3 regions of the Paenibacillus sp. 1SOY10 genome follow, and region 2 is predicted to be linked to each of the others. Evidence: predicted binding sites of a transcription regulator. Region 2 holds the regulator's gene; each other region holds the start of a gene.
The links. Region 2 encodes LexA, which represses DNA repair genes until DNA is damaged. Its sites were predicted from a motif close to CGAACATATGTTCG; they were not measured.

Region 1 (10,926 bases), on a different contig from region 2:
TCAGCGGCCGCTCGCGGTCCGTCAACTTGCGGATAATCCGCTCAACCAATACAGCGGTTTTACCCGAGCCCGCCGCAGCAGCCACCAGCATGTCTCCGCCAGACAAAGCAATAGCGCGCCACTGGTCGTCACTCCAATAGCTTCCCTGGGGTTTTGGTTTCATTGTCATGCTCATGATCGATTGTTCTCCTTTCCGTCATCTTCACCAAGAAGTTGCCATATTTCCTGCTTGCCGGGCTTGTTCAACACATGGTACGAGCTGCCCTCCAGCGATTCTTCAAAGCGGCATACCGGCTTGTAAGGACAGAAGGTACAAGCCGTCTCCAGCCCCAAGCGATAGGGAGCTATTTGTACGTCCCCATCCGTAATACGCGTACCGATATCAGCAATCGTATGGCGCACCGTCCCGAGCAACGTCTTCCACTGCTCAGGCGTGGCTACCGATGCGCTGCTGTAGAAGCCGCCATCGGCCTTAAGAGCCACAGGCAAAATATCTGAATGCCCCTTCTCCAAACCACTGTCCATCTTGGCAATAACCTCACGGTCCGCAAGAAGCAGTCCCTTCATTTTAAAGCGTTTCAACAGCTCCTGTCGGGCTTGTTCGGGGCTCATGCCATTGCTGCTTTGCAGCAGCGGATTGTGCACATGGAAATACAACGTTCCCGCCGGTAAGGCACTTTCGCCCAGCCATTCCTCTGCTGAGGACACCAGCACATCCAGATACGTCAGCATTTGCAAGGACAGACCGTAATAGACCTCATGCAACTTGAGATCAGTCTGGCTTGATTTATAGTCAATAACCCGCAGGAGCAAGCCTTCTTCGCCCTCGGCCACATCCACCCGGTCAATTCGGCCCACAATTTCCATTACGCAGCCGTTGGGCAGCTCGAAGATTAGTGGCGGCAGCGGTCGGCCCGGCCCAAAATCCAACTCCAGGCCAATAGGTTCAAAGCTACCGCGACGCGCCTGCTCACCGAGAATCAAAGAGGCCCGGCCCACGATATTCTTCAGCTTGCGTGAGATGTAGCCATAACGCTTGGAACTGAGCAATATTTCCCCTTGCAGCTTCGGAGCCAGATCATCCACTGCCGCATCGGCTTCACGCAACACTTCCTCCGGAGTCAGACTTCCCCAACTGAGGTTCTGCTCCCGAAAGTTAATGGCCATCTGGCTAAGTGCAGCATGGAACAGTTGGCCGATATCCGGCGCCTTAAGCCGGTAAAGCTGTCTTTCTTTCAGCTTCAAGCCATGGGAAGCGAAATGCGCGAACGGGCACGCAGAAAATTGCTCCATGCGTGATACGCTGGTACGTAGCCGCTTACCATATAGCTTGCGACTCGTAGCCGGGGTAAGTCCACGCACCCGGTTGCGGTAATTGAGCGATCCTACCAGTCGCACCGCCCGACTCTCCCATTCCGGCTTGTCCTTGTACCACTCCAGCACATGCCACCAGAGCGGCGATATCGATTCGCCTGACTTCCAGCGGCGCAGTTGCCTGATCAAGGTAGCCAGGGCAGGTCCAGGCTTGGCAACAAAAGCAAGCTCCTCCATGTCTGTTCCTCCGATGGGAGACGAGCTTATCACCTGCTCCTTTAAGGAGGAATGGGGGAAAATCCGCTTCACCTGCCGAATCACTTCCGACGGCAGCAAGGCTCCACCTTCTCCGTCAGATATCGCGTAGCTCAGCCACAGAGAGTCACTGGCTCCGGCCAGCGCTCCATAGATCAGGTAGCGCTCATCCAACAGATCCCGTGTTAGTCCCGGAGCCAGCTCCAGACCAACTTCGGACAGCCGCTGCTTCTCCTGTTCGCTGAGCAAGCCTTCTTCCTGAAGCCCGGCTGGCATTACTCCTTCATTAATGCCCAGAAGGAACAGATGCTTGATGCGTCCTGACCGCGTGCGGTCCGTACTGCCGACCAGCACCTGGTCCAGCGAAGGCGGTACAAGTGCCAGCTTGAGTCCCTTCATGCCTGTCTCCAGCACTCCGGCGAATAGCTCTGGCTCCAGACGCTCGTCCCCCATCATTTCTGTGATCTGATCGAGCAAATCAAGCACCGCTCCCCACAACTGGCGGTGTTCCATCGCCTGACGTGGTTGTCCGCTTTGGAGCAACCGATGCGCCAGAAGGTCAAGATGCTGAGCCGCTTCCGCATCTACCAGGAGCTGATAAACCGCCGCACACATCTCGGTGGCTGTAGCGGCCTGCTTCAACCGCTTCTCAAATTCGTATAGCGGGGCGACCACCGTAGATCGGCAGCGTTCCAGCAAATCCAGTTGCTCCTGTGCCTTGCCGGAAGCCGCTGCCTCTCCCTGCTCCAGTGACAGGCTTGGAGCGCCCTTCCAGGGCCGTCCATCGAACCAGCGATAGCCTTGAATGCCACTGGCAAGCACATAATTCTCCAGGACGTCCATATCCTCACGAGTAACTCTGCCATCCAAAGGCAGTAGAAATTCACTCTTGATGCAACGAAATACATCGTCGTATTTCCAGAAGCCCAGTACAACATCCAGGGCCGAGCGAATAAATTCAATAAGCGGGTGATGCAGCATGCTCGTTTTTTGGTCGAGAAAAAAGGGAACTTCGTATTCTTCCATCAGCGGCGCAATGAGTTGATCATAATCCTCAAGGCGGCGCACCAGCAGACCCATCTCCCGCCAGCGTACCCCTTCTTCCCGCGCCAGACGAACCATTTCCCGTACCGCCCCTTCCACTTCAGCACGGCGGCCGTCGGCCCGGTGAATGGATAAGGCGCGGCTCAAGTCCTTTGGCGGCTCCGTATGAGGCCACGGGGTTCGCCGCTCATAGGCGGATTCCAGGAACCCCAGTGTCTCGCTGCGCTGAAACCGGGGGTATGGGCGCTGATCGAGCAGTTCCGCTGCAGCAACATCAATTCCTGCTTCCTGCGCCAACTGGCGTAGCTTCATATAAGCCGCCGCGGGAGTATGGAACAAGTTCAATTCCTGAGGCAGGTTGCCATCATTATAGGGACGATTCAAAGTCAAGGATACCGTTACCGAAGCAGAAGCTTTTAACAGGGCAACGATGGCTGTGTATTCCTGGGGGGTAAAGGTATGGAAGCCGTCAATCCAGATTTTAGCTCCGCGTAAGTAGGCCGACTCTGGCGCTCCCTGAGCCAGCTTGACAACATGATCCTCATTGTCGATGTACAACTTGGATAATTCCTGGTCAAATTCGGCAAAAAGGAGAGCCAGGTCATGCATTTTATCTATAAGTAACGGGGATTCGTCGATCCGGCTTTCAAGAACAGTCTCAAACCCGGATAAATCGGCAAAATCCACGTTGTATTTCTTCATCTCCGTATATAAACCAGCGATTCGTTCAATAAGGCCAAACTGGTCGCCACCTTGTCCAAACAACCTCAGGTTATCGCGGTGCCTCCGCAGCAGCTTGTACAGCAGCATTTTCTTGCCTTCATCATGAATAGGCACGAGCGCCGAGCCGCCAGTCTCCTGCATAACACGTAACGCCAAACGACGGAAACCCAGCACCTGTGTGCGCACGGTTCCAGGCAAGCCAGAGGCTCCGGCAATTTGCTGCTCCATTTGGAAGGTACCTTGCTCCGGTGTCAAAATAATGAGCGGTGGACCGGTCGGGTCCGCTTTGAGCTCCTCCGCTACCCGGGACAGAATCAAGCTGCTTTTACCACTGCCAGCGCGGCCAATTATGAAATGTAAAGACATGGAATAACCTCCTGCAACGGACAATTCTATCGTTCCCAGTATAGCACAGATGCGAGCAAACATTCGCATCCCTTACAATTGCTGTTTCCTCAAAAAAAAGCCCGTCCCGCATTCATTCACGCGAGGACGGACCCTTTGCAGCCATATATCAATAAGCGTTCTTACTGCGAACTTCAAAGATAGCAAACTTCAAATAATGTCCTTCGTCTACCCCCAGGATTTGCGGATGGTCTTTCCCGGCAGCCCGCCATTCCACAAGTCGCAGCACTTTGCCTGCATCCTCAGCCGCATCCAGAATGGTCTCCAGGAACAAGTCCGGACGCATGTGATAGGAGCAACTGGCCGTGACCAGATAGCCTCCCTCATTCACCAGCTTCATTCCGTGAAGGTTAATATCCTTGTATCCACGAACTGCCCCCTTGACTGCCGTCTTCGTCTTCGCGAAGGCTGGAGGATCTAGAATGACAACATCCCAGGTCTGCCCTCCTCCGGCCGTCAATGGTACGGAGGTATCGACCTTGTTGGTACCTGCTGCTCTAAGATGACGCTCTTCCAAGCCCTTTACTTGACCCCGTAAATACTCAAAGGCATCCGCTACAACAAACTCCACGCGATCGGTAAAATCATTCAACTGCACATTGCGCTTGGCACTTTCAATGGCATGCTCGGAAATATCCAGGCAAGTGACCTTCTTGGCCCCATACTCACAGGCGTGCAGCGTGAAGCTTCCCGTATGCGAGAAGCATTCCAGCACTGTAGCACCATCCCAATACGGGAAGCCAACCTCTTTTCCCTTACGGTTCACGGGTACACGCCGTACCTCGCCCACCTCATTAGCGATCTCCTGTAGTGTAATGCCACTTTTAGCGCCCCAGCCCGTCATAAGTGGCCGAATGGAGGCCCTGTTCTCACGCTGGTCGAAGAAATACCCCGTCTTCTGTCCTTGTTCAATATCCACCTCAATCTTCAGCCCGTTCTCCGTTACGGTTACATAGCGAGGAGGTTCACCATAAATGGCTCCCTTCACCTGTTCCAGCCCCTCCATTTGCCTTACGGAGACATCGCTGCGCTCATAAATTCCCACAGGCCGCAGCACTTCGGTAAGCGCGGTAACAATTTGCTCGCGGCAACGGTCCATGCCTAATGTCAGCAATTGCACCACAAGTACATCACCAAATTTGTCCACAATCAGTCCGGGCAGAAAGTCAGCCTCTCCGTAGACAAGCCGATAAGAAGATTCGTTGACAAAGCGTTCCCGGTGCTTGAGACATTCGGTAAACCGGCGGACAAAAAAGGACGTATCCATCTCCGTTAATGGTATATAGGATACGACCCGTACTGTAATTTGCGAGGCCGGGTTGTAGTATCCCGTTGCCAGGTAACGCCGCCGATAATCCATAATCTCGACGAGTCCACCAGGTACGGGCTCACCCTCTACCGTCTCGATCTCATTTTTGAATACCCAGGGATGCCCCTGCTCCAATCGTTTCTTCCGGCTGCGCTGTAATACGACCGTTGCCATTCATTATTCACTCCTAAACAAGATTGTAAATTCCAATAACTATATCTTCATGCGGGACTACACAGGTATGATCGTTATCCCGGCATCATATACGTAACTTGTACACATTTTTTCAAGGAAAGGGGGGCAACGCCGCCATGTTTCAGGAAATCTGGTTGCCCGTAACATGGGGTCTGGTCCTATTCCTGCTTGGCATGAAAATCATGGAATCTGCCCTGCACACCTGGGCTGGCCCCAAACTGATGGCCTTCCTGCACCGGACGACTCGCACTCCCTGGACCGGACTTGTCTCCGGTACGTTTATTACGGCCTTGCTTCAGAGCAGCACCGCCGTCACGGTAATGACCATTGGACTTGTCAACGCCGGACTCCTCTCCTATGCTCGAACATTAGGGATTATTCTAGGGGGCAACATCGGCACCTGTCTCACGACAGAACTCATTGCCTTGAACCTGACACGCCTCGGTGCTCCCCTGCTTATTATATCGCTAATATTGTGGGCGACAGCCGTACTTGCCGAGGACATGTTGCCCTCCTACATCAAGCGCAAGCTTCCATTTCTGCTGCCTTTACAATATGGGGCCTTGGCCGGCGCTGGCTTCAGTCTGGTCATGGTTGCCATCCGTATGATGCAATCCATTGGTCCCGCTCTGGAGGAACGAGGTATCATTTCCTGGCTGCTGACGCATGCCACTGGCAATTTACTCTGGGGTGCGCTGGCAGGTGCCACACTTACAGCCATCATCCACAGCAGCGCAGCCGTTGTCGCCATGACCATGGGACTAGCAGCCAGCGGTGTGTTACCGATTGAATTCGGCATCGCCATTGTCATCGGCTCCAATGTAGGCACCTGCCTCACAGCCTTGATTGCGGCGATTGGAGGAACCCGGTCTGGGCGGTTTGTTGCCTGGTCGCACGTAATCTTGAATGTGCTGGGGGCCATCTTGTTCCTTCCATTAGTACCTCTATTAGAAACGGCAGCTAGCTTGCTGACCAGTGATCTTGCGGCACAAATTGCTCACACGCAGACCATCTTCAATGTCGTCTGCTCCCTGCTTGCCTTGCCAATTTGCTATCTGCCGATTTGGTCCAGACTAGACTCCCCTCGTCAGGGCTCCCCCAAGTTCGGACCTGGTAACGCCCATCAGACCTGAGGTTCAATGCCCAGTAGCCTTAACGCTTTCTCCAAGATAAAGTCATTGTTGTCGTACCCTGCCTTACATTGCTGGCGCCAAGCCTCCTGCGGCTCGTACCAAGACACACTGCGTATCTCTTCGAGTTGGGGGCACAGGGCACCACTTTGCCACTTCACGAGGTAATAATGCACTTCCTTGTCTACACTGCCAAGCTGAGGATGGTGATACGTATAAGGGATGATATCTATCAGTTCATCAATTTTGCCTACGATCCCCGTCTCCTCCAATATTTCACGAAGCGCTGTCTGCTCTACAGTTTCTCCCGCTTCCTGCTTTCCTTTGGGGAACGAAATTTTCCCATATCGGTCGGTAATGAGCTGAACTTGCATCCGGTTATTCTCGATGCGATAGACAACGCCCCCCGCAGAGATTTCTTTGAATGACATTCTGGCTGTACCTCCTTCAGTAGTAAGAACGCTGGCCGGGCGTAAAAAAGCATAAACATATATGTAACAACAAGGATTTCAGCTTGGGCTGAAATCCTTGTCATGCCCAGAGAAGCGGGCAAACCTTATTAAGCCAAGGCTTCAGAAGCCTTGGCCAGAACACGGACAAGTTCGCCTTCACTTGTGTTAATATCCGCCTTGGTCAGCTTGACCCGACATATTTTACCCGTCAATGCAGAGGTTCCCGGGAATCGAACCTGCAAGTAATTGTCGCTAAAACCAGTCACAAGGCCATCGCCCGAAGTCCCCTTCTCATCATTCTCGGGGATAACGTCGAGTACCTGACCTACAAATTGCTGGGCATAGGCTAGTTGCATTTGCTCCGACAAATCGATCAATTCATGCACACGGGCATGCTTGACCTCCTCGTCTACCTGATCCTCCATCCTGGCTGCCGGCGTGCCGGTCCGCTTGGAATAAGGGAACACGTGCATCTCAGAGAAGCCGATGCGCTTAATGGTCTCAAAGCCCTCACGGAATAACTCGTCAGTCTCTCCGGGGAAGCCGACAATGACATCGGTCGTGATGGCTACATCCGGCATGAACTTGCGAATCATAGCTATTTTCTGCTCAAATTCCTGGGTGGTATATTTTCTTCTCATCCGTTTGAGCACTTCATTGCTACCAGCTTGCAGCGGAATATGAAAATGACGGCACATCTTGGCAGAGCCCTTCAACACCTCAAGCATACGTTCGTCAATTTGGCTAGCTTCAATAGAACTGATACGGATGCGACCCAGTCCTTCTACCTTGTCCAATTCCCACAACAGGTCTGCCAAACGGTAATTCTCCAAGTCATCCCCATACCCACCAGTGTGAATACCCGTCAGCACGATCTCCTTATATCCAGCAGCCACTAACTGACGTGCTTGTTGCACAACACTTTGGGGCTCCCGGCTACGGGACAAGCCCCGTGACCACGGAATAATGCAGAAGGTGCAAAAGTTGTTGCAGCCCTCCTGTATTTTGAGGAACGCACGGGTATGATCGGCAAAGTCCGGTACATCCAGTTCCTCGAACTCCCGCGTCTTCATAATATTGCGCACAGCATTGATCGGCTTACGCTGATCCTGTATTTCCTTAACATAAGGAATTATCTTCTCACGATCCTGGGTGCCGATTACGAGGTCGACACCGGGAATATCAAGAATTTCCGCCGGGGATGTTTGTGCGTAACAGCCTGTTACCGCCACGATGGCATCCGGATTACGGCGCACGGCACGTCGAATAATTTGGCGGCTCTTCTTATCCCCCGTATTGGTTACTGTACAAGTATTAATCAGATAGACGTCCGCAGCAGACTGTTCAAAATCCACCTGCTCATAGCCTTCATTTTTAAATAATTGCCAAATGGCTTCGGTATCATAGAAATTCACTTTACAACCCAAGGTGTAAAAAGCGACTTTTGGCATCGCTTATCCCCCCATTTCTCCAGATTCATACATGATGCAAGTTAATGCAGCCATCGCTGCTGTTTCCGTACGCAGAATCCGTCGGCCCAAACCAACGGATTTGGCCCCTGCAGCCTCTGCTTCCTGAACCTCTTCTTCGCTAAAACCGCCCTCTGGACCCACTACAACGGCGATGTTGTAAGTTTGTTCAGCATCCAGTTCCGCCACCATTGGCTTCAGGACCTCCCGCAAGGCGCGGCCATCCTCTTTCTCATAACATAAGCATACCAAATCATACTCTTTAAATGCAGCAAGCAGCTCATTCCATTTTACAGGCCCATCTACCCCAGGAATTTTGCTGCGATGTGCCTGCTCTGCCGCTTCCTTGGCGATTTTCTGCCAGCGAGCAAGACGTTTCTCTTCTTTCTTCCTATCGTATTGCACTACCGTTCGTGCGGATAGAAACGGAACAAAACGCGAGGCGCCAATTTCCGTACATTTCTGAATCACGACCTCCATCTTGTCGCCCTTTGGCAAGCTTTGCGCTACCGTCACTTGCAGCCAAGGCTCTCCCGAGGAAGGCAAGACATCCAGAATCTCTGCCGTCACTTCATGAGATTCTATCGTCTTAATTTCCACCAGAACCTCACGGGACACGCCATCGCTTACTATTAATTTATCTCCCGGCTTGGAACGCATGACTCGCCCGATATGGCGGGCATCCTCACCGGTAATCATTACATCTTGCACGCCGAATTGTTCCGGTTCCACAAAGTAACGCTGCATCTTCATCCATCCTTACTCTACAATGTTAAAATCCAGCTTGCCATACGCTGACGTGCTACTAGTAGCCCCCGAACAGAATCAGGAAAAAATCAGCAAATTGAAAATACATCGTCTGAGCTGCTTGATACAACGGCGTGATGGTGTACGCTTGCAATACAGGAATAAACAAGATCAGCAGGAAGAGCAGCATTGACCATTGCTCAAATTGATGCAATTTGCCCTGCACCGAACGCGGCGCTAAGTCCTCTAACAGCCGATAGCCATCCAGAGGAGGCAACGGAATCAGATTAAACAAGAACAAGAAGAAGTTCAAAACAGTAAATACATTAAAAAATATTAAAATCGCTTGCAGCAATCTTTCATTGCTTATAGTATCAAGGACACCAAACCTGGCCAGCATCACATAGATCAACGTCCCCAAAACACCCAGCAGCAAGTTACTAAGCGGACCAGCTACAGATACAATAGCCCCCATCAAGCGAGGATTGCTGAAATTCTCACGATTGACAGGAACCGGACGAGCCCAGCCAAAACCGGCAATTAGCAGCAATACAATACCAAAAAAGTCAAAGTGCACAACGGGATTCAAGGTTACTCGGCCCAGTAGCTTGGCCGTAGGATCTCCAAATTTATTAGCAAAATACGCATGGGAAAATTCATGCAGTGTGAAGGCAATGACCAGAGTAATCAGGTAAAAAGGAAGCTCGTGCAACGGGACCCGCAATATGCGATCCAAAAAATCCATGGCTGGTTACCTCTTTCTTGCCACAAAAGCTACCCAATCTTCTTCCCGGGCGGTCTGTTCCAATTCAAAACCCGCGGCAATTAGCGCTTCTTCTACGGCTTGTTCTTTATTTTTATAAATACCGGAGGCAATATAATAGCCCCCAGGCGTCAAAGCTTGATAAACATCATCAATAAAGAGCAAAATAATTTCGGCCAAAATATTGGCAACCACAACGCGGACCGGTAACTGTACCATAACGTCTGCGCTGCCTTCACCCTTAATGACAGACAACAAATCGCTTTCTACGACCTGAATACGCTCTGCAAGCTTGTTTAGACGGCTGTTCTCCGTCGCACTGGATACCGCTACAGGGTCCAGGTCCAGGGCAAGCACACGCGATGCGCCAAGACGACAGGCACCAATCGCCAAAATGCCGGAGCCTGTGCCGACGTCAATCACTTCGTCTCCCTCGCGGATAACATCCTCCAGCGTGCGCAAGCAAAGGGAAGTCGTAGGGTGCGCTCCTGTACCGAAAGCCATTCCCGGATCGAGCTCGATAATTTGCTCACCTGCTTCGGGAGTGTAATCTTCCCAAGTTGGCTTAATGGTCAGTCGTTCCGACACGCGCAGGGGCTTGAAATATTGCTTCCAGTTGTTCGCCCAGTCATCTTCGCTGACACCGCGGACAGAGATTTCTGCAACCCCGGGGTCAATATCATACCCCTTAAGTTCTTGAATCCGGGTGCTTACCTCCTGAACGACTTCTTCAATGTTAAGTCCTTCCGGGAAATAGCCGCTAATCTTGGCCTCTCCTTCAGGAATATCGTTTGGCGGAATTTCGAACCATTGTCCAAGCGAAGTATCCCGCGGTTTATTGTTATCAACATGTTCCTCGATGGTCACTCCACCTGCTCCCGCTTCATGCAGGAAATTTGAAATCATCTCGACGGCTTCTTCCGTTGTATGTATAGTTATTTCCTTCCAAATCATGATATGTTTTTTCCTCCTTGACTTACATGCATAAGATTTATTGTACTATAGAATGAACATAGTGACAAAGCAAGGCGGAGGCAACCGGGACTCCGGTTCCTCCGCCTTATATTTAGTCTGCTACAGCTTCAACCGCTCGCGCTTCTGTGCTTCCGTCCGTTCATCA
Region 2 (10,926 bases):
TTGCTCCACAGACCCCCGTAAGCCAAGATGGTGCCCCAGCAGCATTTGCATATTAATGTAAGGGGTAATATGACCAATAGGATATTCCCGCAGGACGTGCCGATCTAGATCGGGCGGAAGATATACAGGACCATCCGCTGAAATCTTGGATCGCTCAACGCGGGTTAATACAGGCAGTGGCTTGGCAACAGCCACGACGCTATCCGCTTCCTTCTCCGCTTCCATATCCAGACGCATTTTCTCACGGGCAGCCGGATCCATCAGCTTGTTAGCCAGATCCAGACCGTCCATCGCATCCTTGGCATACACAACCATCCCGTTATATTCCGGACGGATTCGCGTCTTGGTAAATTTGCGTGTCAGGGCTGCGCCTCCCACCATGATAGGCACATCGATGCCGGCATTGCGCAAATCCTGCGCAGTCGTAATCATTTGCTGAGCCGATTTCACCAGCAATCCGGAAAGGCCAATAGCATCCGCCTTCTCTTCCCGGTAAGCTTCAATAATGCGCTCCGGTGGTACTTTTATACCCAAATTCACAATATGGTAACCATTATTGGACAAGATGATCTCCACCAGATTCTTGCCGATATCATGCACATCGCCCTTCACCGTTGCCAGCAGTATTTTCCCTTTTACACTGCTTTCGTTCTTCTCCATAAATGGTTCCAGGTAAGCAACCGAAGCCTTCATCACCTCGGCGCTTTGCAAGACCTCCGCTACGATCAATTCGTTATTGTTGAATAGACGGCCAACTTCTTCCATCCCGGCCATCAAAGGGCCGTTAATGACCTCTAGCGCAGTGTAGCGGTTCAGCGCCTCCTGCAAATCAGGAATAAGCCCTTCCTTGGTGCCCTCGACCACATAGGAGGCCAGACGTTCTTCCAACGTCAAGTTCACAGCCTTTTCAACCTTCTCCACTTTCTTGTTACGGAAAGCCGCGACAAAGGCAGCCAGCGTCTCGTCGTTGGTGTTATAGATCAGTTCCTCCGCCAAGCGGCGTTCTTCCTCAGAGATCCTGGCATAACGCTCCAATTTCTCCGTATTCACAATAGCGTAATCCAGCCCGGCCTTCGTGCACTCGTACAGAAATACCGAGTTCAACACCTCACGACCCGCCTCCGGCAAGCCAAACGATACGTTGCTGACACCCAGCACGGTATGCACTTGGGGCATGGCTTCCTTAATGAGGCGGATGCCTTCAATCGTCTCCCTGGCAGATCCGATATATTGCTCGTCTCCTGTCCCCACCGGGAAAACAAGCGGGTCAAAAATCAAATCCTCCGCGTTTAGTCCATATTTATGAACCAGCAGATCATGAGAGCGCTTGGCTACCTCAAGCTTGTCCTCCCGAGTAATGGCTTGTCCACGCTCATCAATCGTCCCGACAACGACGGCACCGCCATATTTATGAAGAATCGGCGTTACCTGCTCGAACTTCTCCTCACCGTCCTCCAGGTTAATGGAGTTAATGATCGATTTGCCCTGGCAATATTGCAAGGCTAAATCAAGCACCTTCGGATCGGTAGTGTCGATCATCAGCGGTACCTTAACCTTCTTGACCACAAGTTCGAGGAATTTCTCAATATCCTCCGCCTCATCACGATCCGGGTCTTGCACGCAGACATCAACGACCTGAGCACCATTTTTGACCTGGGCACGGGCAATTTCAGAGGCTTCTTCATATTTGCCTTCCACAATCAGGCGTTTGAATTTCCTTGATCCCAGAACATTCGTTCTCTCACCGACAAGGTAAGGACGATTGGCCGATTCAATGTATACGGGCTCGATGCCCGACAAGGCCGGTAAATGATCTCCGTCCAACTCACGCGGACGATATTCACCAAGCGTTCTAGCCAGAGCTTCGATATGAGCCGGGGTTGTTCCGCAGCAGCCGCCGGCAATGTTCAACCAACCGGATTCGGCAAAAGCCGACATTTTGCGAGCAAGCGAATCCGGTGATTCATGATAATGTCCGTTCTCGTCGGGAAGCCCCGCATTAGGATGACAGCTTACCGCAGCTTTAGCAATACTGGACAATGTACGGATATGATCGCGCATAAATTCCGGTCCGGTCGCGCAATTGAGGCCAATGGAAATCGGCTTCAGATGCTCCAGCGAAATATAAAAGGCCTCAATATTTTGTCCGGCCAGCGTTGTGCCCATCGGCTCAATTGTGCCCGATATCATGAGCGGCAGAGTGATCCCCGTCTTGGCAAAAGCCCGCGTAATCGCGATACTCCCCGCCTTCACATTAAGTGTGTCCTGCGAGGTCTCCAGCATAAGCGCATCTACCCCGGCTTCGATCAGAGCAATAACCTGCTCCTCGTAGCTGTCCGTCAAGCCATCAAAGGTAACTCCACCGGTAACAGACAAAGTCTTGGTTGTGGGTCCCAAAATCCCTACCACATAACGTGGATGCTCCGGTGTGCTATACTTTTCTGCAGCTTCAATCGCCAGCTTGGCGGCTGCCAGATTAATTTCGCGGGCCCTATCCGATATATCGTATTCAGCCAGCACGACAGATGCCGCGCCAAACGTATTAGTCTCAATCAAGTCGGCTCCAGCCGCCAGGTACTTCTCGTGAATTCCCCGTATAATGTCCGGACGGGTGAGCACGAGCATTTCATTGCAACCATCCAGGTCTTCTCCACCGAAATCGGCAGGAGCCAGGTTTTCCTGCTGAATCATAGTGCCCATCGCACCATCAAGGATTAAAATTCTTTCTTTTATTCTCTCAAGCAGGCTTGGTTTACTCATGATCATGTCCCTCCCGTAAAACGTTAAGATTTAGTTTAACAGAATGAAGCGTTGAAGAAAAGAGGTCCGGCCTCATCACTTCGGGAGAATTCATGTGCTCTGCTCCGGTCTGCTCATTCGTGTTGGCTTTGCGTTTTGCGCCCAACCTACTATAATGTAATAGCACATGCTCTACCATTGAACTGAACCATAAGAAAGCCAGGTGATTTGATTGATCAGCATCATTATGGTGGCCCTTGTAGCCATCGAGCATATTTATATTCTTATTATGGAAATGTTCCTCTGGACCAGTCCACGTACAATGAAGACTTTCGGCACCACACCGGAACTTGCCCACGCCACCAAGCCATTAGCTGCCAACCAAGGACTCTATAATGGCTTTCTTGCTGCTGGGCTCATCTGGGGGCTGCTTCATCCTCATGCACAGTTCGCCACCCAGATTCAAATCTTCTTTCTTGTATGTATCGTGATTGCTGCGCTATATGGCGGGGCTACAGCTTCACGGTCCATTATTCTGAAGCAAGGAGCACCGGCGTTGATTGCCTTGCTGCTGGCGATCTTCTCCTAATTATCGGCTCAGCCAAAGTAGCCAGGTAGTCAAACAACAACGGCGGTGCAGGATCATTTTATCCTGCACCGCCGTTTATTTATTAGGATTATTTAAATTATTGGACCGTAAATGACTTCGAAGGCATTGAGTGTTGATCCCGAGCTGTCACATGAGAGATTACTTTGTAGGTACCCGGCCCATCAAACGATTGCTCCAGCACATAAGTGCCATTCCCAGCAGAGGTTACGGTAACTTGACCGTGCTCCCCTTCAGTATCATCTTCACGCCAGAATTCAAAAGTCACCTCGTCGGCATCGTCTACCTTTTGCTCTTGATGGGTAACCGTAGCCGTGAAGGTCACCGTCTCCCCAATTTGTACAGGATCAGGGGTTACTTCGAGTTGAACCTTGATCGGTGCCAGAGAGAAATTCTCCATGGCCGTTGATTCCGTACGCGCACAACCGCCAAGTAAAGTCAGCGTCAGGATAAAAGCGGCCAGTAACCACCCGCTTCTCTTCATGAACGATTCCCCTCTCTACGATCGCCTATGCTTTTCAGGTGCGGTATCTTGAAGTTGATCTGTTATTTTAGCCCGGCGATAATATCGTATAGCTCCGTTAAACGGGCAATTTCATAATTAGGTACAATCTCATCATTGCGTGATTTATGCTCGCGGTTCACCCAAACTGCGGTCATGCCAACACTGAGAGATCCCTTGATATCCGTCGTCAGCTTGTCTCCGACCATAAGCCCTTCACTTGGCTTAATGTCCAACAATTCCATGGCATGCTGAAAAATAGATGGGTCGGGCTTCCCCTTCCCAAAGCTGCCAGAAATCAGGATCTCATCGAAATAAGGCGCCAGCTCCGGCACCCCGTCAAGCTTCTCCTGCTGGAGTGCTGGACAACCATTTGTCAACAGCAGCAGCTTAACCTTCCCTTGTAACTCCTTAAGCACCTCAAAGGTTTCTTCATAAATGTGAGGACGGGAGCGACGCTCACGCCCAAACTGTTCTGCCAGTTCCGCCGCCAGCTCCTCATCCTCAACCCCAAGGGCCAGCAGTCCTCTTCTCCATGACTCTTTGCGGTACACGGGAGCCAGTTGCTCCAACTGACGAAACTCCGGTTGTTCACCAGCAGAGAATGTAGCCCATAATCCCTCAAACGGGTTGATTCCAATCATGGTCGTGAACGGGTAGGTCTCATAGGATTCATACAACCCTCTCGCCTCACGTCGAACAGCTTCTTCAAGCTGCTCGGCGTGAAAGCCTGCGCCGGCCTTCTTCACCGCATTTTCACAGGTTGCCGCGAAGGCCTCCTTCACACTGCGGTCATCCCAAAGCAATGTGTCATCCAAGTCAAAACAAACCGCTTTGATCGTCATCTGTTCCTTGTCACCCTCTCGGTCCTGTAAACCTTATATATAGAAGACTATTCTCTCTCAAGCTTGACATGATGCGTATTAGCGTATAACTCCAGCCGTGCGGCCATCGCTTCAACGTCAAACCGGTTACGATTCCGGTAAAATACCCATTTAGGCTCACGCGTCTTCGGTTCGATTACAATTTTGTTTGCGCTAACCTTGATTTTATTAATGTTCCCTGCGTCCAGCATTTTGTCACGGTTGAATTTCGACGTATACAGCCAGCTCTTGTTAATTCGCAGATACGGCTTGCGAAGATAAAGGGCAACGGCAAGCACCATGTACAAAATGATGGTCGTCCAATACAAGAATGAGCTTACTTGTTCGGGTCCACTCATCAGACCCACTGTAGCGTACATCAAGGCTAACAAGAACAACACAACAGGTAAAATAATGTTGCGCCCCTTGAAGACATCCCCATCCCCATTTGCTCCCAAAGAGCTTCGGGAACCTGGATTGCTTTGTCCACGTCCTACATTCGGCCCCTTTCCTTTCTTACTCATTTTCACTCGATTCCGCTCTACTTTGCGGTCAAACGAAGCCATCTACGTTTCCTCCCTATTTATCTACAATCTCAATGGAATCAAGCTGCTGCCGAAAGTTCTTGCGCACGTTCTGCAGGTAGGTTTCCCGAAGTTGGGCCCTTTCCAACACCTCGTCCTGCGTCAGTCCTTCCGTTTTATGCTTGCGAGCCAGTTCATTGATTCGTTGTACCAAAGCATCAATATCCATAAATTCCTCCTGCTTGTTTGTTTGCGGTATTTCCCTTGCAACGTTCAAAATACACTAGGTACTTTGATATTATATAGGGCATTAATTCCTACTTTGACATGAGAAAAAGAGCTTGTCAAGGCGCCCAGGTTCACCACCAGGACTCTCTCCTACAAGCTCCTAACTATAGATGTATACTCCAGATGTATATCCCTGCCAGAATCCATTTTGTTCCATACTATCTGACTTACCTTCTGAATAATACCAATGGCCTTATCGGGCAGGCAGCAGAAGAACATCTCCCGCTTGAATTCTACTGGTCCCCAGTCCGTTGATCTGCTTCAACTTCTCTACATAGATTCGCGTATCCTGATTAGCAGGTTTATGTTCTACAGCGATCTCCCATAGCGTGTCTCCCGACATAACAATCACTTGGGCAAGCTCAGTCTCTGCTAACTTATCATCCGATGAAGCGGCTAACGCTGTTACGACACCGGTGCAAGTGACAACCAAAATGACCAGTAAAGTAATCATCTGGAAGAATCGGCGCTTAGGCCAGGTGCTCTTATGTAAAATTCGCTCGACGACGGGACGACGGAAGGAAGGCTGCTCATAGATGCTTTGATAGGAACTATATTTCAACATAAACTCATACCCCCAAACAAATGTTCTCATTTCATAATTCGACTATATCACGAACGTTTGTTTGATTCAATAGTTTATTGCGAACATTTGTTCTTTTTTTTATTTTCATCCCATGTTAGAACTAATGTTTGTACGAACGGAAGTTCTATGTTATAATTTTTCCAAACGTTACTAAATGGGGTTGATCCGAAAATGTCAAAGGTATCAAGCCGTCAGCAGGCTATTCTTGAATTTATAAGAAATGAAGTGCGGGCTAAGGGATATCCTCCTTCCGTCCGAGAGATCGGTGAAGCTGTTGGACTGGCCTCCAGTTCAACCGTTCATGGACATCTGGACCGGTTGGAGAAGAAGGGCTTTATTCGGCGCGATCCGACGAAGCCTCGGGCCATTGAGCTTCTGGGACAGGATGTCTCGGAGAATTACAACCTGTTCTCTCATAGCGTTGCGCGTGTTCCCGTCGTAGGGAAAGTCACCGCCGGGATGCCAATTACAGCAACAGAGAATATTGAGGATTACTTCCCACTCCCCGAGCATTATGCGGGTGGCGCAGAGATCTTTATGCTTTCCGTCGTCGGCGATAGCATGATCGAAGCAGGCATACATAGCGGAGATTACGTCATTGTCCGCCAGCAGCAAACGGCTAACAACGGAGAGATCGTTGTAGCTATGACGGAAGAAGACGAAGCTACCGTCAAGACCTTCTATAAAGAGAAGGACCACATTCGTCTCCAGCCGGAGAACTCCACGATGGAACCACTGCGGTTGAAGCATGTTACAATTCTGGGCAAGGTCGTCGGATTGTTCCGCGATTTGCATTGAATAACAAATAGGACAAAACGTGATGCTCTATCCGTTTTGTCCTATTTGTTATAGTACGCATACAGCCTCATCCTATGGCCGTCCTCTCCATATTCATTCATCCCAGCGGAGATCCAGCATCTGGGGCGTATACCCCGTTTTTTCTCGACGTCCTCTTGTACTCCATCCCAGGCCAGAGCGTTCCGATATCCACCATAACTTCAATCTGGAGCGCCGCCGTTGGTATCTCTTCAATTCACTTATCGCCATAGCCACAACCTCCTTGGCTATAAGTTGCCCATCTTTGAATAAATCATGTAAACATTTAGTATTTTCAGAAATCAAAAATTTACCTGTACACACTAAAACTTAACCTTCCCTTACAATAATAGCTTCTCGAACAAAAAACCCTTGAGGACCATATCCAGGCCCTCAAGGGTTTTTCCCAATTTTAGTACAATGTCATATATTGATCGCGTTCCCAAGCGTGAACTTGAGTACGGAAGATATCCCACTCGATTTCCTTCAACTCGTAGAAGTGAGTCAAAGCATGTTCGCCGAGCGCTTCGCTTACTACTTCACTGCGCAGCATTTCGCCAAGTGCTTCCTTCAGATCCGATGGCAAGCTAGGAATTCCTTCCTCTACGCGTTCCTCTTCGGACATGATGTAAATGTTCCGGTCTACGGGTTCAACCAATGGAAGCTCTTTGCGGATACCGTCAAGCCCTGCTTTGAGCATAACAGCCAGTGCCAGATACGGGTTGGCCGCCGGGTCCGGGTTACGAACCTCAACGCGAGTGCTAAGGCCGCGGGAAGCCGGAATACGAATCATCGGGCTACGATTGCTGGAGGACCAAGCCACGTAGCAAGGGGCTTCATAACCAGGAACCAGACGTTTGAAAGAATTGACCGTCGGATTTGTAATCGCCGCCATGGCACGGGCATGCTTCAGGATACCAGCCATGTAATAACGGGCTTCTTCGCTAAGACCAAGCTCATCGCTCTCGTCATAAAAGGCATTGACATTATCTCTGAACAGGGATTGGTGACAGTGCATTCCGGAACCGTTCACGCCAAACAACGGCTTAGGCATAAATGTCGCATGCAATCCATGATGGCGAGCTACCGTTTTAACTACCAATTTGAAGGTTTGAATTTGGTCAGCCGCTTTGATCGCACTGGCATATTTGAAGTCAATCTCATGCTGGCCTGGAGCTACCTCATGGTGAGAAGCCTCAATTTCAAAGCCCATTTCCTCCAAAGTCAATACGATTTCGCGGCGGCAGTTCTCACCCAAATCGGTTGGTGCCAAATCGAAATAACCACCTTGGTCGTTAAGTTCAGTAGTTGGGTTCCCCTTCTCATCCGTCTTGAACAGGAAGAACTCAGGTTCTGGACCTACGTTCATCGACGTGTATCCCATCTCTTCAGCTTCCTTCAAGACGCGCTTCAGAATACCGCGCGGGTCACCAGCAAACGGTGTACCATCAGGCATGTACACATCGCAAATCAGACGAGCCACACGATCTTCAGTAACCCAAGGGAAGATAACCCAGGTATCCAGATCCGGGAAAAGATACATATCGGATTCTTCAATCCGGACATAACCTTCGATGGAAGAGCCGTCAAACATCATTTTATTATCCAAAGCTTTCTCCAATTGGCTTACCGGGATTTCCACATTCTTGATGGTCCCTAGCAAATCCGTAAACTGCAGGCGGATAAAGCGTACATTCTCTTCTTTGGCAATGCGTAAAATGTCTTCTTTGGTGTACTTCGAATAACTCACACGAACCTCTCCCAACATTTAAATTATTTTTTGAAAAAACGGGACAATTCTCCCTGAATCAGAGACACCTGACCATGCTTGCTTCCTGTAACCAATTGCTGCTTTAGCATACGATAGATTTGTGAGTCCGTCATCTCCCGACGTTTCTCTTCCGTATCCTTCGTAATCACGGTTGCTTCCTGAGACTCCCGGGACATCGGGTTCATCACCTGCTTAATGCCTGCGATATTGACACCTTTATCGATGAGTCCTTTTATTTCAAGCAAGCGTTCCACGTCATTCAGGGAAAACATCCGCTGATTCCCCGACGTGCGGGCAGGCACGATAAGCTCATGCTGCTCATAGTATCTAATTTGTCTTGCGGTTAAATCCGTAAGCTTCATCACAATACCAATAGGAAACAAGGCCATATTTCTGCGAATTTCCTCACTCATCGCTATCAACCTTCCAGTTAAGTTATCATGAACCTATCATATGTCAGTTATCCTGACATGTCAATAGATGTGTTAGGATAACTTACAACAAGTTGCGGTCCTTCATGGTCTGCAGCGCAGTGAGTAAGCCAAATTTGACATGCGAATAGGTTAACCCGCCTTGCATATATGCAATGTATGGAGCACGAATGGGAGCATCTGCCGAAAGCTCCAGGCTTCCTCCCTGAACAAAGGTCCCGGCGGCCATGATGACCGGATGCTCATACCCAGGCATGTCCCACGGCTCTGGAACCACATGACCGTCTACCGCTGCCGCCCGCTGAATCCCTTGGACAAAGGCAATCAATTGCTCGGATTTGTTAAAGGCAATGGCCTGAATTAAATCCGTCCGCGCATCCTTCCATCCTGGTCTGCTCTCAAAGCCCGCCCGCTCGAACAGGGCCGCCGCCAGTACGCTACCTTTGATTGCTTGTCCCACAATGGTCGGGGCCAGAAATAACCCCTGATAGATTCCACGCGTGGTTCCAAGCATCGCCCCTACCTCGCCGCCGATCCCCGGCGCTGTCAGGCGGTAAGCAGCAAGCTGTACAAGCTGGCTACGGCCGCAAATGTATCCCCCGGTCTCAGCCAGACCTCCGCCTGGATTTTTGATCAATGATCCGGCGATCAAGTCGGCGCCAACCTGTGTAGGCTCCCGCTCCTCCGTAAATTCGCCGTAGCAGTTATCGACGAATACAATCAGATCGGATTTAATAGCTTTTACCCGTTCCACCATCTCGCCAATCTGTGCTACCGTAAAGGAGTTACGCCAGTCATACCCCCGGGACCGCTGAATACCGACAACCTTGGTCCGGTCATTTATATTCGCTTGAACAGTGTCCCAATCTACTTCTCCAGTAGGCAACAGGGCCGTCTCGCTATAAGTAATGCCAAAATCCTGAAGCGAACCGCTGCCATCGCCGGGTACGCCTATCACCTTATGTAACGTATCATACGGGCGTCCTGTAATATAAAGCAATTCATCACCAGGGCGCAACACGCCAAACAAAGCGGTGGCTATTGTATGTGTCCCTGAGGCGAAATGCGGCCGGACCAGCGCCGCCTCGGCGCCAAATACGTCCGCATATACCAGATCCAGCACCTCACGTCCGCGATCATTATAGGCATACCCCGTAGAGCCTGCAAAATGGTAGTCGCTAACCTGATGGCGCTGGAAAGCCTCTATTACCTTCCATTGATTCTGATCAACGATCCGGTCAACATCCCGAAAACGGGATTCTACCTGACGTTCCGCGGCTTCCAGCCAATGTACGATTTCTTCTGCAAATACTGCCATGCTTAAGTTACCTCTCCCTCAACCGGTTCGTTCGTGTTGCTTTTGTTTCGTTCACAATATGGGGTTTGATGATCCATTTTTCTTATCCAGCTTCATATCCTCGGTACGGATAGTCATCAGTTCCAGTCTTCCCGGAGAGCCACCTGCATACTGGTTCAACAGTCGTACCGCTTGCTGCCGAACAGAGCGCTCTATGACATTACGAACATAGCGAGCATTGCTGAATATCTGCTCGCTTTCACATTTCTCCCGTAGCAAATGCTGCTTTAGCTTGAGTATCGCCTGTGGCATCAGAATATAGTCGCGTTCCTTGGCCATCCCTTCGGCAATTTGGATAAGCTGATCAATAGTGTAATCAGGAAAATCCATTTGAATCGGAAAGCGGGAAGGCAGACCCGGATTAGTCGACAGGAAAAAGTCCATCTCATCCGAATAACCGGCCAAGATCAAAATGAACTGATTCTTATGGTCCTCCATGGCT
Region 3 (10,926 bases), on a different contig from region 2:
CTGCTCGCCAAATGGCAGGTCAAGCCCGGCCTTGGCTGTCTTTACCTTGAGCCCTTTGCGCTGGATGGACTCCAGCAGAGATTGATAGGTCTTCGTATTCGCCTGTATCCGGGGCATATATATGTCCCCGATCTCCAGGTGATCTACTACCTTATCCAAGCCCCCGATATGATCGGCATCCGGATGCGTTCCAATCAGGATATCCAAGCGTTTTACGCCATAACGGGCTAAATAACTGAGCATCAAATCTTCCTTGTCATTGTTCCCGCCGTCGATGAGCATGGTCTTCCCCTCAGGGCTGATAATCAATTGCGAAGCTCCCTGCCCTACATCAAGAAAAATCACGCGAAGCTGTCCTTCTGCATCCACTTGAGTCGCGGCATCCCTCTGGGCAAATCCTCCAATTTCACCCGACAGCCACCCTTTCATGGAATCCCATTCCAGCGATCCGCCAGATAGCCAGCTTCCTATCAGCAATACAACCGCAACCATTATCGTCATGAACCATTTGTTCTGCTGATTGCTCTTCCGTCTCCGTCTCTGTCTCCTCATCGATGCCTTCCTTTTCTCCATGTTGTCATTAGTTCAATAGCTTATCGCTCGCCACACAAGAACATATGTTCCAATTATATAAGATTACCTGCTTGGGTAGCAACCCTTGTTGGGGAATGAGAAGCAAATGAAAGAGCCTGCCCTTCAAGGAAAGGCAGGCTCTCTGGTTAGCGTATTCGCTTATTTCACCGAAACTCTGACCGTTACGGTCTTACCGCCGTATTTAGCTTTAACCGAACTGGTTCCTTTGGCTACGGCCTCAATTTTCCCTGCCGTGACCTTAGCCGCTGCTGGCTTCGAGCTAGTCCATACTGCGCTTGTAGTAACATCTGCTACCTTGCCGGTATCATACGTCGCCTTGAGCACTAAGGTTTTTGCAGAGCCTGGAGCAAGCTGCAGACTCTTCTCGCTAACTTCCAGCTTCGTCAATTTCGGTACTACATTGACTTTCACCGTTACTGTCTGCCCTTGATATGAGCCAGTAAGTGTGACAGATCCCTCAGCCACCGCCTTCACTGAAGAGGAGGACACGGTAGCTACACTATCGTCTGAGGAGACCCAGCCCATTTTAGTGGACAATGTTACTTTCTTACCATCTGTATAGTAGCCAGTCACCTTGATCGACTTTGATTTTTTGATGTTCAGTTCGACTGTTGTTGGTTCAACAACTAGCTTCGTAATTTTAGGTTCAATAGTTACCGAGACACTCACCGTTTTATTGGAATAGGTCCCTTTCAGCGTAGCAGAACCTTTTGTAAGTCCCTTGATTTTTTTGCCCTCTGCCGTTGTTTTCAGTACCGCGTTAGCACCGGACAACGTCCATTCAATATCGCTTGGGTTAGTAAGCTCTTCCCCATTTTCATAAACGGCAATCACGCTTGGTAGATCTGTCTCCTCGCCAATCACGATGCTCAGCTTATTGTCTGGAACGAGAATCGTCAGTACCTTCTCATTTACCGTAAGTTGAATGGTCACTTCACTATCTGCTGTTCCCCGAATCGGGAATGCCGGGTTAGGAGTCACTCCCGCTCCTGCGTCAGCAAGCTTACCCGTAATCGTAACTATAGCGGAAAGTGTTGTATCATCTGTATCCTTGGTTACAATCTTTCCGTCTTCAATGGTAGCAATATCTTCCCGAGCGGAAGACCAGATGATTTCATCACTGAAATCAATCTCCTCACCGTCAATCTTCGTAGCTGTAACTGCTGGCAATTTTACCGATTCGCCCTTGAACAATTCCAGCTCGTCCTTCTCTACTTCAAGCTTGGTGATTGTAGGAGACACAACCAGCTTGAAGCTCTTGCTAATGCCTTGGAAGCTGGCCTTAATGGTCGTCGACCCTGCTGCCTTGGCTACAATCAAGCCGTCGTTATTAACCGTGGCAATTAATTTATTGGACGAAGTCCAAGTAGCTCTGCTGCTAATATCTTCTGTCGAATTTGCACTGCTTCTCACACCAGCTTCTGCCTTCAACGTTTCTCCGAAGAAGATCATTGCATCCTCCGAAGGCGTCAGCAGAATGGCTTCGTAAGGAGCGCGAACGTAAATGTCCACTTGTGCCCGATTACTAAGGTAGGAAGCGGCAATCGTCGTTTTCCCGGTCGACAACAGCTTCACTTTTCCATCCTCAACCGTAGCTACCGCAGAATCCGAGGAAGTCCAGACGGCCTTATCGGACACGTCCGTTGTTGTTTTATCATTAGCCAGAATCGTCTTGGCCAGCAATTCAATCTCACCATCGGCCATGATCAGTTCCAGATCTTCCTTCTCACCAATCTCTGTGTCCGGTGATTCGCTGCGATACAGCTTCAGACCGGAATAAGGAGAAGTTACCGTCACTTTAAACGAAGCAGTCAAGCCGGAATATTTGGCTGTCACTGTCGCTTCGCCTGCTCCTAACAGAGTGAGTTGTCCCTTGTCCACGGTCACTACGGCCCCATTGGAGGTACTCCACTCTGCTTCCGTAGTTACATCCTTTGGTTCTACCAAGGTACTGTCGACCTTAGCCTTGGCTGTCACCGTCAGGTCGCTTTCATCCGTATCAAGACTGAACTTGCCGTCCAGCTTATAATCCAATGTCAACGCCGAATAAGTATCAACTGTTTTAATAGTAATGATGGATACCGAACCGGAATAAGCTGCCTTGACCGTAGCCGTACCACTCTTGACGGCAGTCACCAGTCCCTCATTCACCTTCAGGATACTCTCATCCGAAGAAGTCCACGTTACGGTTGCGGTAACGTCCTTCTTGGAAGTAGAGCCTTCCACGTTAGCCCATACCTTCAACTGCTTCGTCTTGCCAACAGCCAGCTCGATCGTCGTGTTCTCCCCATCAATAGCGATAGAGTTAATGTCGCCAGCAGCCGCCATGGCACCTGTCGGAAGGACCACCGAAAGGAGCAGCGCCACAATCAGCAGCCAATGCGTTGTTTTCCTGTTCGTAATCATCAATTTCTCTCCTTTTTTATTGCTAGAATGCCGGGATTCTTTTCCCAGCCCTTTGCGTTTTATATCGGTATTTGGTAGGAATTTCATAACCTTTTTAAATGAAAATAATTCCTTTGGCCTATAAAATATTGCTTATTACTTTTCCATTTACATCTGATTCATTTTGGGTTTAGAATAGTTTACATCAAGTAATCATTAACACGATGTAAACACAAGGAGTTATCTCATGTCTCATTCCATCTCTAAGTCCGCCAAATTTCCTCTCTTTATCGTCATGCTTAATTTATTTATTGCCCTACTGGGACAGGGGATGGTCATTCCTATTTTACCGGATTATCTCAAGCAGTTTGATGCGGGAGGAACAGCGGCTGGCTACCTAGTCGCTGCTTTCGGAGCAGCACAGTTCATCTTCTCCCCTATTGGTGGACAACTTTCTGATAAATGGGGGTAAGAAATTAATTATGTCCGGCCTATTCCTGACGGTCGTATCCGATCTTATATTTGCTGCATCGACCACATTGCCCTGGTTGTATCTTGCCCGCTTTCTCGGGGGCATCGGGCTTGGGCTGATGGTTCCTTCCGTCATGGCCTACACTGCAGATATTACAACTCCAGAGACACGGGCAAAAGGAATGGGCTACTTGAGCGCTGCTATGAATTTGGGGATGGTTTTGGGTCCCGGGCTGGGCGGGATGATTGCCGAGTTTGGCATACGCGTCCCCTATTATTTTGCATCAGGTCTTGGCCTTATAGCAACCCTACTCACTTTTTTTATGCCGGAAACCCGTAACACTCAGCAAAGTCTATCCTCTCAAGGCACGGCAAGCCGAGAACCAATAGGTCACCAAATAGTAGAATCATTTCGCACCCCATATTTCCGGTACCTTCTTTTAATCCTGATTATGACGTTTGGCTTAGTGAACTATGAGACGGTATATGCTCTGTTTGTGGAGCAGAAGTATGGCTTTGATGCTGGACAAATCTCTATTATCATCACCGTTGGAGCCATTACAGGCATTATCGTCCAGGTCTGGCTACTGGATCAACTCATTAAGCGGCTTGGCGAGACCTGGCTTATTCGTTTATCACTAATCATGACGGGCGTTGCGCTATTGCTCATGCTTGTGAAGATTAATTTGTTCTATTTACTGGCCGTATCGATTTTGTTCTTTGCCTTTAATTCCCTCTTAAGACCGACAGTTAACTCGCTAATTGCCAACGCGGCTAGAGATCGACAAGGGTATGCCTCAGGGCTGAATACGACTTACATGAGTGTGGGTAATATTCTGGGCCCCATCATAGCTGGAACCTTGTTTGACAAAAACATTAATATGCCCTATATTTTGGGTGCATTTATTCTTCTGGCTACCCCGTTTCTTACGGTAAACCGCCAGAAAGCTAAAGGGACGGATTAAGGCTTATGATTGACAATTGGCATCAAAAGCTAAAAAATAAAAATCGTCGGGAACTCATTGCTGCAGGAAAAGCATTATTCACAGAGCAAGGGCTTTCCCATGTCAATATTAAGGATATATGTGAGCAGGCTGACATGAGTCGAGTTACGTTCTACAAGCACTTTGAGTCTATTGATGAGCTGATTTTTGAGGTCCAAATGGAATTGATGGAGAGCATGTCTGATTTCGTAGAAGCCGCTGGCACAGACATATCTTCAGGCAAAAATAAGCTCCGCTCCATGCTAATGGCCTGGGCTGAATTCGCTAGACGACACCCTGGCTATATTAAATTTATCGTATCCTTTGACCTCCATTATAGCGCCTATCAATCAAGCCCAGAATTGGTAGGACGATATAAATCCTTTGTAAAAGATAAAATCAAGCATCATTTCCTCTTGGACCCTATCAAGGCTGGTATCGCCGATCAATCACTGCGGCCGGAGCTTAATGCTTCCGAAACCGCCCAATTCCTCTTCGTCTCCATGATGGGGCTGCTGCAAAGAATTAGTTTATCTTCAACAAGCCCCAAAGATTCTTTAACCCCTCAGCGATTTATAGACATGTTGATCGAATACATGAGTAACGATCATTCGTGAGTTGAAAATTCGAGTCTGCACATACAAAAGGAGAGAGCTCTAACGAGCCCTCTCCTTTTGTAGCTTCAACGTGCCGCTAACCACCTAAAATGCCGAGGACGGGGGTCGAACCCGTACGGTACTCACGTACCGCAGGATTTTAAGTCCTGTGCGTCTGCCTATTCCGCCACCCCGGCAAAATCATAAGGATTTTAAAAAAATCCCGTATTTATGATTATATACAGAAGTAAACGCAAATTCAACCAGAAAATAATGACGAACAGGCCGAGTAAGCTGAAAGAGCCTTTCTAGGGGTCCTTTCCCTTTTGCCATAAACCTACCATAGAAACGAAACCGGGAACTTGACGTATTATTAATAGAAGAGGCTCAATACTGAAATCAGTGCTTGACATGTGAGCAATGAGGCCCTCCGGGTTCGTAGGGTTCTTCCGATCGCTGCCCCTCCTGGATTTTCTGATTCAATAAATTCTGATAAGGTAGAAATCCACTCGCAAAGGCGAACACTTCGTTTCTCCAGAATCCCTACGACCCTCCGTTCTATAGATGTCTTTGGTCAAGCAGTGATTCTTGAATTGAGCCATAGAAGAAACACCATTTATGAGGGAGGGAACTTTTTGCTTGCTCTTGGAGGATTTTTCATTATAATTATCGGCTTGGTCAATACTGTTGCACCTTCCTTTGCCTGGTATATTAAAGAAGGCTGGAAGGTCGATGGCGATTCCGAACCAAGTGAAGCCTATCTGTCCATGACAAGATTTGGTGGTATTGTGGCCATCATTGCAGGCATTATTTTATTTCTGGCAGGGCTTTCCTCTTCCTAAAAAAATCGTCTGAACTAACTAGTTACTATTCTCCAGTCTCTTATTTGGTCGCCGACAGCCAGTCAGCAGATAAAATATCTGCCAGGCGAACCCACTGCCATTCTCCTGGCTCCGTCGTCAGCTTAATCTCTCTCAAATAAGTTTGTACCGTGGTGACCACTCCACATAACTCTTCATCCTCATACTCTCCCCAGACTCGTAGCCTGATCTTCCTCCGTTCCCGAAAAGAACCCGCCAGCACCCGTTCAATCAGTTCTATCTCCTGAGCATCCAGTTCCGGATGGGGTTTGGACTTTTTGGCATAATGCTCTCGATTAATCGCTTCTTTATGCTCAGGCAACATCATTCGGCTGGATGCCCATAACCCGTTGCCTTCCAGCTTTTTCATCTGTAATGTCCCCCGATCATTTCCGCCCTTTGCTTGGCCTGACCGGATGTGGTCAACGATGCCGCCCGCAGAATAGCCGTTTCCCCAAACCGACGTTTGATCTCATCCGTCACCTTCTCCAAAGCCTGATACTTGGGTCGTTCATCAAATAAGGTTAATTGGTATTCATCATCTCTAATGAAGCCCGACAACGTAACACCAACCTTACGGATGGGCTGGTGATCCCAATGACGCCCGAACAACGCCATTACGCTCTCATATACTTGCTTGGTAGCATTCGTCGGATCAAGCAACTTCATTTGCCGGTGGAAGCCGGTGGGATGGTCCAAATCAATTCCCCTAGAGCTCACCATGACCACCCCGCCCATATATCCCTTCTCCCGGCAACGGCGGCACACCAGTTCCGTCAGCTCCAAGAGAGGCACGGCTACCTCCTGCAATGAGTAAAAATCTCGCGGCAAGGTCATTTCGTGGCCGATGGATTTTTCGCCAGCGTGGCTACTGGGATCTACCTGTGAATCATCCAGACCATGAGCAAGCCGCCATAGCACCTCGCCATTAATCCCCCACCGCTGACGCAATTGAACGAGCGGCGTATTCGCCAAGGCCCCGATCGTATGAATCCCCATTCCCTTCAAATGGCGCTCCATCCGGGAGCCAACCATGTACATTTGGCGAATCGGCAGCGGCCATAGCGCTTGGGTCGTCTGTTCCCGGGTCATCCAATATAAGCCGTTCGCATTCTTCTTGGCAAAATTATCGCAGGCCATTTTACTAACCGCCTTGTTGTAACTAATACCAAAGCGGCTGTATATCCCGGTCTCTCGTTTGATCTCCTGTTGAATTCTGTACGCCAAGGCAAGTGGATCGCCGAACAGAGATAAGCTTCCGGTCACATCCAGATGCTGCTCATCAATGCTGTACGGCTCAACCAAGTCCGTAAATCGCAGCAAAATATTCGTAATTTTCATTGAAACGGCAATATATCGCTCCATCCGCGGGCGCATGACGACCATCTCCGGATTTTTGGCCAACGCCGAGCCTAAGGTTTCCGCCGTAGTCACGCCAGACCGCTTGGCCAGCGGACAGGCAGCCAAGACGATGCCAGACCGTCGCTCACGGTCTCCGGCAACGATCAGCGGCCGGTTCCAATACTGCGGATGATCTGCCTTCTCAACACTCGCGTAAAAAGATTGACAATCCGCCAACATAACAACTCTTTCTTTCACGGTGAGGTTCCTTCTTTCGTGATGTCGATTCCCGAGTAGTCGCCTAATAGCTGAAAAATTTCTGCCTTTACTAATCCCCAGAGCATGTCGAACTCATAGCGATACCCACGACATAAATAGCGTGCCTCCAGACCAAAATTTGTTCGCCGCTCCTCAAAGACCTTGATTCCATGCTTACGCATGTCTTTGCGCACCTGGGCCAGTTCATCCATAGCCGCACCCTGTAATGAACCAATAAATCCCCTATAAATGTGCGGTACCTTTAACGGAATATCCGCCAGCGCTTGCCGATCCCTTTCCAGAAGATCCAACAGCACAGGCAGCAAAATGGCCCGCTTCACCAACTCCGCTTCTGCTTCAGTTTGCCAGGGTACAGGCATCCACGTCCCTCCCTAATTACAGCTCAGTGATCGGGCAACAGTCTGTATAGTCTGGTGTTATTATATGCGAACATATGTTCTTTATTCAACAAGAAAAGATTTCCTCCAGCCGCATGCCAAACGCCGTATTGACACTATCAGCCGGTACCTTTGGATTATCCCAGTGGCGACGAAAATAAATCTAAACACCTATATTCATATGTTTGGTAACTGGGTAATAATTTAAAAGTGATTATTACAATTTGGAGGGATATCCATGAAAAAGCTTGTTGTATCTTTAACCGTCTGTGCTTTGCTCGGCACAGCATCCGTTGCCGCTGCCGCTCCCATCGGGAAGACCGCCAAGGCAACCATTCAATACTTTAAATTTATTGTTGGAGGACAGAACCGAGCAACCGCTGACGCACTCGTATTCAACTCAACAACCTATGTACCCATCCGGGAAGCCGCGAGTTTATTTAACTACAGTACCTTTTACGACCCAGCCTTAAAATCAATCTCCTTCGAGTCTAAAAACGAATGGGTTACTCTGTCCGAGCTCGTTGCATCCAACAGCGAACTGTCTGCCAATGCACAATCAAGCAATCCGCTCATCTATGAAGTGAAGAAAAAAGGCGAAGTCACTTTCAGAATCGACAGTTCCTCGCTTTCCGACGGATTGAGCACTACTATTCGAGATGACCAATCCCGCGAATTTACCGTTAAGAAGGAGCTTGGCTCCTTGGTTATTAGTAAAGATGACGTCCTGGCTGCCGGGTACAAAGCTTATTAATAGGACGTGATATTGATCCTAGTGATAATATGAGCAAAAGAAAGAAGCCGCAAATTGGCGGCTTCTTTCTTTTGTGGCTTGATGTTCGTATCAACGTGTTACTGCTTTATTTAACCCTATCCCATCACTTAATATAGTGGATTATTATTCATAAATTTGATAAAATTTAGTAAAATAATCCAATGCGAGGTGTCAAATGAGACATCAAAGAACTAAACTCGAAAAATGGGCTGACCGACTAACATGGATTTCAGAATTATTATGGTACTTGCCGAGATTGATTATTAAGCTGCTGACTTAACAGCGTTGCTTGTCTGAGTGCAGCCGCATCATGATGATGCGGTTTGTTTAGTGCCAGCAATTCCAATAAAACAGTCCCACTCAAGGTTCAATAAGAAAATCATTTTCCCTAGATAAACATCATATTACATATATAGGATTTTATGTTTGGACATTCCATAAATATAATTATATTCTTCTTTATAAAATTATATTTAAGGAGCTCTATTTATGAAAAAAATACGCCTTTCCGTAATTTTTATTTTATTACTCTTCTTTACGTTTGTCCCCAATGCCTTTTCTGATTCAATAGGCGACATTTCAAATACTCCTGAAAAGGGTTGGACCAGATATCTTTATGATGAAGTTGATATCACTTATGAGGGACAATGGACAGTTTGCGAAGTTTCTCGCTGTACCAAAAATGTATGGCAAACTCCTGAGTCGAAGATAAAATTTAATTTCATAGGCGAAAATTTCCGTTTTATTTCTTATATTTATAATAATAGCTCTGATAACATCGATGTTTATATTGATGGAGAAAAAACAAGCAACTTTTCACTCTATGGAAAAAATGATAGTTCTCCAAGAATTATATATGAGAGTCCTAAACTGGAGCAGAAAGAACATTCTGTAGAGATTGTCAATAATAAATTGGAGTATTTGTATATCGTCGCTTTAGACTTACCTGGTGAAGGAAGTTTGGAGCCTTACAACCCTATTCCTGGACCAAGTATTCCCGAACCAACTAGTTATCGTGCTATCCTCACTATCATTATGTTAACTGGGCTTGAGAAAGAATACGACCTCTCTATGAGTGAAGTAGATGCCTTCATCAACTGGTACGATACCAAAGACGCTGGCTCAGGCCCATCCAAGTATGCCATCAACAAGCATGACAACAACCGTGGACCATTCAGCAAGCGCACAGATTACGTCATCTTTAACAACATTCTTACCTTTGAGATAAGTGAATATGGCACGGTTACTGCTGCTACATATCAATAAATTCATAGAGCCGCATTCAGCGGCTCTTATTTATTCTCAACCTTGAAATTGACTGCAGATTATTCCCACGGACCACCACTACGCACCTCTTCTTGTTTAACATTTTCATTGCCCTCTCGATTTTATTCCACCAGAATTCCCGCAGCTCGCCGCAAATGTTTGCATGTGCGTTAAACTGCTTCCCCAGCATGGCTTACCATCAGACTTAGCCTTAAACCTTCTACGAGACAACACCAAAAGATGATTTTCGTTTCTATCTCGCCATCTGAAAATTCAATTGCTTCTGTACTGTGTCGGTTAATATCCAATCGGTTTTTGCCATGAATAAGTATCTCCCCTAGTTCCAGCAGCCAGTTCTTATCTCTGCTAGGTAAAAGCACGGGATATTTATCGGCCTTATTAGGGACAGTAAGAGGGCATGAGGAGGACAAAAAAATGGTTTTTCTTACTTCACCAACCTTGCTTATCTTTGATGTTATCGCGATCCTTAAAAAACTGTTTTAAAGATTTCGGTGAAAATCAATCTTTTTGTATATTCTGACGATATCAACTACTTTGTTTGAATTTCCTTACCTTAATCAACATGATATTGCAGATTTAGGCTTTTATGTTTAGACATAGTTTCTCTGAGAATTTATGATTATTCTTGTAAATAAGCTAAAAGGAGAATGTACATGAAGAAATTGATAAGTCTATTGGTGTTGTCAGCAACACTGATTCTCCCTGTAGGAACGGCTGGCGCCCAGAGCGTCCCTTATGAGCAAGGAGGAGGTTTTAATCCCGGTAAATATGATTTAGAAGCTGACCAACCTACTACCTTTAATTGGACTAGACAATCCAGATTTAAAAGTATTGATTCTGATCCAGTAGAAAAGTGGATTTACAAAAAGGAAGGTTCCCAATATGGGGCTGCTGTAATTGGAAGTGATGGCACTATATATGCCAGTGATTTTAAAAACGCCAGTGTTGATGCAATTAATCCCAATGGAAGTTTGAAAT

Region 1: the regulator LexA is predicted to act here: its motif matches at 3,755-3,768, upstream of addB (helicase-exonuclease AddAB subunit AddB).
Region 3: the regulator LexA is predicted to act here: its motif matches at 7,936-7,949, upstream of AC1VOR_RS08295 (YhjD family protein).

The regions. Positions count from the first base shown of each region.
Region 1 is NZ_JBXENK010000002.1:396,704-407,629, reverse strand. It holds gene addA (helicase-exonuclease AddAB subunit AddA) at 1-175, opposite strand, end outside; gene addB (helicase-exonuclease AddAB subunit AddB) at 172-3,702, opposite strand; gene AC1VOR_RS07685 (class I SAM-dependent rRNA methyltransferase) at 3,851-5,224, opposite strand; gene AC1VOR_RS07680 (Na/Pi cotransporter family protein) at 5,362-6,378, shown strand; gene AC1VOR_RS07675 (NUDIX hydrolase) at 6,369-6,806, opposite strand; gene mtaB (tRNA (N(6)-L-threonylcarbamoyladenosine(37)-C(2))-methylthiotransferase MtaB) at 6,935-8,278, opposite strand; gene AC1VOR_RS07665 (16S rRNA (uracil(1498)-N(3))-methyltransferase) at 8,282-9,043, opposite strand; gene AC1VOR_RS07660 (site-2 protease family protein) at 9,102-9,788, opposite strand; gene prmA (50S ribosomal protein L11 methyltransferase) at 9,795-10,760, opposite strand; gene AC1VOR_RS07650 (hypothetical protein) at 10,881-10,926, opposite strand, start outside.
Region 2 is NZ_JBXENK010000001.1:12,125-23,050, reverse strand. It holds gene metH (methionine synthase) at 1-2,760, opposite strand, end outside; gene AC1VOR_RS00100 (DUF1304 domain-containing protein) at 2,987-3,328, shown strand; gene AC1VOR_RS00095 (FixH family protein) at 3,426-3,830, opposite strand; gene AC1VOR_RS00090 (HAD family hydrolase) at 3,893-4,693, opposite strand; gene AC1VOR_RS00085 (hypothetical protein) at 4,741-5,277, opposite strand; gene AC1VOR_RS00080 (DUF896 domain-containing protein) at 5,291-5,464, opposite strand; gene AC1VOR_RS00075 (LysM peptidoglycan-binding domain-containing protein) at 5,717-6,088, opposite strand; gene lexA (transcriptional repressor LexA) at 6,281-6,907, shown strand; gene AC1VOR_RS00065 (hypothetical protein) at 7,001-7,156, opposite strand; gene glnA (type I glutamate--ammonia ligase) at 7,338-8,693, opposite strand; gene AC1VOR_RS00055 (MerR family transcriptional regulator) at 8,699-9,109, opposite strand; gene AC1VOR_RS00050 (methionine gamma-lyase family protein) at 9,192-10,445, opposite strand; gene AC1VOR_RS00045 (AAA family ATPase) at 10,497-10,926, opposite strand, start outside.
Region 3 is NZ_JBXENK010000002.1:536,265-547,190, reverse strand. It holds gene AC1VOR_RS08335 (ComEC/Rec2 family competence protein) at 1-552, opposite strand, end outside; gene AC1VOR_RS08330 (Ig-like domain-containing protein) at 733-3,000, opposite strand; partial or broken gene AC1VOR_RS08325 (MFS transporter) at 3,227-4,415, shown strand; gene AC1VOR_RS08320 (TetR/AcrR family transcriptional regulator) at 4,421-5,050, shown strand; tRNA gene AC1VOR_RS08315 (tRNA-Leu) at 5,141-5,226, opposite strand; gene AC1VOR_RS08310 (DUF6199 family natural product biosynthesis protein) at 5,665-5,871, shown strand; gene AC1VOR_RS08305 (YolD-like family protein) at 5,912-6,259, opposite strand; gene AC1VOR_RS08300 (DNA polymerase IV) at 6,256-7,470, opposite strand; gene AC1VOR_RS08295 (YhjD family protein) at 7,485-7,868, opposite strand; gene AC1VOR_RS08290 (hypothetical protein) at 8,125-8,640, shown strand; gene AC1VOR_RS08285 (bacterial surface protein) at 9,151-9,927, shown strand; gene AC1VOR_RS08280 (outer membrane protein assembly factor BamB family protein) at 10,602-10,926, shown strand, end outside.